Regions from separate parts of the Paenibacillus sp. B2(2019) genome, predicted to be linked through region 1. Evidence: riboswitches for the same ligand, from Rfam matches in the RefSeq annotation. Region 1 holds a riboswitch; the other holds the start of a gene.
The links. A riboswitch is a leader RNA that binds a small molecule or an ion and turns the genes downstream of it on or off. The one in region 1 is predicted to bind cyclic di-GMP.
Positions count from the first base shown of each region.

Region 2: another riboswitch for cyclic di-GMP. It lies ahead of PAENI_RS23000 (thiamine pyrophosphate-binding protein); the one in region 1 lies ahead of PAENI_RS19885 (glycosyl hydrolase).

Region 1 is NZ_VTZR01000021.1:159,703-162,919, forward strand. It holds gene PAENI_RS19880 (sugar phosphate nucleotidyltransferase) at 1-886, shown strand, start outside; cyclic di-GMP riboswitch class I at 1,023-1,102, shown strand; gene PAENI_RS19885 (glycosyl hydrolase) at 1,115-2,665, shown strand; gene PAENI_RS19890 (glycosyl hydrolase) at 2,819-3,217, shown strand, end outside.
Region 2 is NZ_VTZR01000024.1:383,861-387,077, reverse strand. It holds gene PAENI_RS23010 (helix-turn-helix transcriptional regulator) at 1-290, shown strand, start outside; gene PAENI_RS23005 (methyl-accepting chemotaxis protein) at 413-1,663, shown strand; cyclic di-GMP riboswitch class I at 1,854-1,949, shown strand; gene PAENI_RS23000 (thiamine pyrophosphate-binding protein) at 2,068-3,217, shown strand, end outside.

The DNA of each region.
Region 1 (3,217 bases):
CGAAGAGGCGGGGGGAAATGGTTTTATGAAGGTGAGTCACTTTCAAGAGAAACCAGAACGTATACAAGCAGAACAGCTCATCGAGCAAAATGCATTGTGGAATTGTGGAGTGTTTGCCTTCCGCTTAGGGTACTTGTTAGATATTTTGCAGCGTAAAGGGTTGCCTTTAGGATATGAAGAATTGCAGAAGCAGTATAAGCTATTGTCTTCCATCAGCTTTGATTATGAAGTGGTGGAGAAAGAAGAACATATTGTAGTACAGCCGTATGATGGATTCTGGAAGGATCTTGGAACGTGGAATACGCTGACAGAGGAAATGAGCAGCAAGCATGTAGGAAAAGGTTTTGTAACGGCGGATTCTGAGGGGACTTGCTTGATTAATGAGCTGGATATTCCGATCACGGTAATTGGTGCGAAGGATCTGATCATTGCGGCTAGCCCGGATGGGATTCTAGTTACCCATAAAGCTGAGAGCCCACGGATTAAAGAAGTGCTGAAGACCTTTGAACAAAGACCGATGTACGAGGAACGCCGCTGGGGCCATTACAAAGTTATTGATTATGTGAAATATGATGAAGGCAATGAAGTGCTGACCAAACGGATTTTTATATCCGAGGGGAATAATATCAGCTATCAATTACATCGCAAGCGTAGTGAAATTTGGACAATCGTCAGCGGCGAAGCAAGTATTGTGCTGAATGAGAAAAAACATAATGTGAAGGCTGGGGACGTGGTACGTATACCGGAAGGAACGAAGCACGCGATCCTTGCTTTGACGGATGTCGAGTTTATAGAGGTACAGACGGGTTCTGAATTAGTAGAAGAAGATAACATTCGTATTACTTTAGACTGGAATGATATAGAACTACAACAATTCATTTCATAGGTCTAACCTATCTATATAACCAATCCAAAATTTCTTGAAACAGGTAAATTGACTCAATTATCAAAAAAAGTCATAAAAACACTAAATATATCATTAATTGTCGTCGATACTTACGGTAAGAGAGATTATTTCTCTTAAATTGAAAAGGCAAACCTATCGAAAGGTAGGGACGCAAAGCTATAGGGCCTTCGAAAGAGTGGCAGCCTGGCTACCGAAAGGGAGATTATTTTGAAAGCTTACCGTACGTATCGATTATTTGGCGCATTTCTGTCACTCGTCTTGTTTCTGACTGCACTTCCGCTTACTGTTGGAATTTCGCCGTCTGTTGTCATAGCTGCTTCAAATTCTGGAACGCCAGTTACCCCAGGAGCCTCACCTGAAGCCGTAAAGCTGCTTAACTATTTTTACTCGATCTCAGGAAAAGGTATTATTGCTGGTCAACATGACTATTTAGAAAGTCCAGATGAAATTAACAATATGCTGAAGGGGACCAGCGGACAATATGCCGCTCTTCACGGTTATGAACTGGGCGCGATCAGCGGTCAGTCAGAAGGAACGATGGCCTGGCAGCGTCAAAATGTGGTGAACAGCGCCATCAACTGGAATAAAGCGGGCGGGATCGTAGCTATGACTTTTCATGCTAACCTGCCGGGCACCTCTTATGACTGGGATAATGTGAAAAAAACACTTAGTCAGAATGAGTTCGATAGTTACGTTACACCGGGTACCAAGCAATATAACAATCTGATCGCTGAACTTGATAAGGTGGCAGTCTCTTTAAAAAGCTTGCGCGATGCCAATGTTCCGGTGCTTTGGAGACCCTATCATGAAATGAACGGGAACTGGTTCTGGTGGGGGAAGAAAAATAACTTTTCTAAACTTTGGAATATTATGTATGACCGTTTTGTTAACGTTCATAAATTAAATAATTTGTTATGGGTATGGAGTCCAAATGCTCCCAATGTTTGGTCAGATCCTTATGCGCTAACTTATCCAGGTGCTGATAAAGTAGATATTCTGGCAGCAGATATATACGAAAATGATTACCAGCAAAAATACTATGACAGCTTGTTGAGTCTAGCCGCAGGCAAACCGATTGCGATCGGGGAGAATGGTGAAATGCCTAATCTGGAGAAGCTTCAGCAATCACAAAGTAAATGGACGTATATGATGAGCTGGGGAAAAATGCTTTACGAGAATAACAGTGCAGATACAATTAAAACATTTATGAATAGCAACTATACCCTGACCAGAGATAAATTAAATACTGGTCTGGCACCGACACCTAGCGCTGCACCAGCGCCGGCACCTCCCGAAGAAGAGGGTGAGGCAGCCATTCCTCTTGCGAAGGGGCTTTCAGGAGAATATTACAACAACATACAGCTATCGGGAGCAGCAGCTCTTACTAGAACTGATGCAATTATCGATTTCAATTGGCGGCAAGGATCGCCGGATGCCGCCCTCGGGGTTGATCGTTTCTCCATACGTTGGAGCGGTAAAATTAAGCCATTATATGATGAGCAATATACATTTTACACTACCTCAGATGATGGCATCCGTGTCTGGGTGAATGGGCAATCCGTGATTGATAGTTGGACTAAGCAAAGTGGTACTGAGCGTAAGGGGAATATAACGCTGAAGGCTGGTCAGCTATACGATATCAAGGTGGAGTATTACGAAAATGAAGGCGATGCGAGAGTCCGCTTGATGTGGGAAAGTGCTAGTCAAGCTAAAGAGACAGTTCCAGCAAGTGCACTTTATCTTCCGGATGTCTCCTGATTGATGAAAATTAAAGGTCGATCCTTAGTGGCTCTGCGTTATTGCAGAGCTACTAAGCTATAGTCCTCATTAGGTCAGAAGACGATTGTCCGATAACAGGTATGTTTATTTAGCACCTGTGGAGGCAGTACAGCTACCGAAAGGAGGATTTATTTGCGTAAATATTATAAGCAAAGCAGATTGTTGTTTACTATATTACCGGTGTTTATTATTTTTTCCTTGCTGCCTTGGGGAGAGGTTAAGAGTCTTCCGAAGGCTATGAGTGTTTCTTCCTCTCTTCCTCCGGCTATACCAAGCAATCCATCAGCTTCTGAAGAAGCCAAGCAACTGCTGAGTAATTTGGTGAATCTACGTGGCAAAGGAATCCTGTCTGGCCAGCATGATTATCTAGAAAGTCCAGATGAACTGGTTCATAAGCTGAAGAATACATCGGGACAAAATGCCGTTCTACATGGTTATGAATTGGGGGCAATTAATAATCAACCCGAAGGGACGATCGCAGAACAGCGACAAGCTGTTATAGACAGTGCAATGGAGTGGTATCAAGAGGGT
Region 2 (3,217 bases), on a different contig from region 1:
AGTCCACCACGGCCTTTAAAGCAGCACTGCCAAAGTATCAAGTAAAGCTAAGGGTTAGAGCATCTGTCTTAAAAGAATTACAGCGAGAAAGATTCGTCTCTGTCCAATTGATAGAGCCAACTAGCAATGCAGAGTGGGTGAACGTAGATGCCGAATTTAATACGATCGAGTCGGCCTGCCGGATAATCCTTTCTTTTAGTCCCTCGTTTATTGTACTTTCACCGCAAGAACTTTTAGAGATGGTAAAGTCTGCTATCGCAAAAATTTCCGCTATTTATGAGGATTTTTGACACGAAATCTAAAGAACTACTCCGAAAAGAAGATTTATGTCAGTTCTTACTATAGACCAATCACCTTTAAATCCCATATAATAACACCAATACATAATATTAATAAGGAGGACATTATACCAATGAACTGGATGCATAAACTTCCGTTAAAACAAAGAATTGTTGCCGGATGTTACCTCGTTGCCGCACTATTTGCCATTCCTGTTTTAGTTACTTTTATGATCTTAGGCAACATTATTTTGGGTATTGTTCTGATCGTAGTTCTTGCTGCTCTAACTTTCCCAGTGGCCCGCTTTATCGAGAGAACGCTTACATCTTCTTTTGATGACATCGCGAATGTATCTCATAGTATTTCAAAAGGGGATTTTACTAGTAGAGCCGACGAGAACGGGTCAATGGGGGACGTAAGTCGTTCCTTTAATACCATGATTGACAAGCTCAAGAAGATTTTGACAGAAGCATCACAAATCACTCGTCAAGTTATGGATGCAAGCCGTGGAATCGAAGATAAGAATCAGAATTTGAAAATTGTCATGGCACAGGTAGCCTCTTCGTCTAACGAGCTAGCTCTTGGTGCAAATGAAATATCTACGGATATCGCTGAAATGACAGAATCCATTAAAGATATTGAGAATAAAGTATCAAATTATACGAACTCAACGAAAGAAATGAACAGACGTTCAATACATACATTAGAACTAGTTGAACAAGGGCGGCAGTCCGTTGATACTCAAGCTGAAGGCATGCGCAAAAACATCCAGGCTACTCAAAAAGTAGCTGATACTATCGAAGCCCTTTCTCATAATGCTCGCGGAATTACGATGATTACAAAAACCATCACAGAGATCGCTGAGCAGACCAACCTCTTATCGCTGAATGCCTCCATCGAAGCAGCACGCGCCGGAGAGCATGGTCGAGGTTTTGCTGTAGTCGCACAGGAGGTTCGTAAACTTGCCGAGGAATCAACAGCTTCAACGAAGGAAGTCTTTGGCTTAGTTCGGAGCATCGAAACTGATATCAAACAAGCGATTGACAATATCGCTATCAACGAAGAAGTCGTACAGGTACAGAATGAGATGATCACTCAATCTGCTCATATCTTTGCTCAAATTGTGCAAAGTGTGCAGTATATTACCGAGCAAATCTCTTCCTTCTCTGCTGAAAGTGATCTGATGTTGGAAAGTGCCTTGAAAATCTCAAGTGCAATAGAGAATATCTCTGCAATCACACAGCAAACCGCTGCCGGCACCGAGGAAGTATCCGCCGCTATGAATGAACAAATTAATGCCCTGCAGTCTGTTGCTGAAGAAACTGAGAAAATGACACAGGCTGTGTTTAATCTACAGAAGACTATCCATATTTTCAAGTTTTAAGTCACTTGCAAATCATATAAACAAGTCCAAAAACTCCTCCTAAGTTTTGACTTAGGGGGAGTTTTTTTATATCTATTATTTCATAGGTTGGACAAGACTTTCGTCAAAATTCGAGTTAATTTGCGAAAATATATTGACAAAGGTTCTCTAGGAATATATTGTAAAGGAAAATTCTTCTTATAAATTTTAAAATTAATATTGGCAAAATCTTCGAAAGAGGATGACGCAAAACCATGGATCTACAGCCTCATTTTTAATCAGAGGCCATGACTGCCAGGTTGCAGAAAACCAAGACGACTGAACAATTGTTCAGTCTCTATGGCGATTTATGCCACCAACCTGTGCCCTAATTCAGAGCACAGGTTTTCTAATGTTTGATTTTAAAATAACAATCAACTTGTGAGGTGTATTTTTTGAAGACAGTCGCAGATTACATGTCGGAAGCACTACGGAACCTAGGTGTTACCCATTCCTTTGGTATTATCGGGAAATCCATTTGTCCTATTGTTCTTAAAATGGTAGATTACGGTATTGAATTTATTCCCGGGAGACATGAGTCCAGTTCCGGCTTCGAAGCAGCCGGGTATGCGCTTAAAACTGGAAAACTAGGTGTAGCTTTTGGTACTTCAGGTCCTGGTGGAACAAACCTATTAACTGCAGCAGCACATGCTAAGGCTAACAACCTACCTGTCCTATTTATTACTGGCCATCAATCTATTAAAGAGCTTGGAATTCCCCAATGTCAGGACTCTACCTCTTTTCTAGCTGATTTAGCTGATATGTTTAGACCTGCCACCTTATATAGCAAGCTTATTGAACGTGGAGATCACTTTAACACAATTTTTAATCATGCCATATCCATTGCTTTGAGCGGTAATCGTGGTCCAGTTCACCTTTGTATTCCCTTTGATGTACAAACGGAATTGCTAGAGGAATGTAATATTGTAATCCCTGAACGCGAATCACTGGTTAGCCATGCTAATATCGACCGTGTACTTGATGCTATAAATAACTCTAAGAATCCAATAATTATCGCGGGTAAAGGCGTTAACCGCTCAGGAGCACATAGTGAGCTAATTCAATTAGCGGAAACATTTAATATTCCTGTAGTTACATCTCCAGGTGGTAAAGGGGCTATAGCTTGGGATCATCCACTCTATCACGGTCCAATTGGAGTAGGCGGTTGTACCCATGGGGATGACTTGCTGAATCAAAGTGATCTATTTATCGTTCTCGGCTCACGTTTAAGTGATATGACAATTTGTAATCTTAAAAGGGAAAATCATCCTGCAACATTAATTCAGTTTGATAGCGATCCGACTTTTGTCGGAAAAATATTGTTCTCTAAAACGATTCCAGTGACTGGAGATCTACGCGACAATCTAGTTTACTATCTCAATAATATTGACACGAACAACATCACAAAACGCGAAGCACCGACAAATTCCGATTATACCGAAGAGCCTCCGATTTTACCAAACCTTTCACTTGCATCGGTCTTGAGTACGATGAGTGATTTGATTCCTTATAACAGCACAGTCTTTGTTGATGATG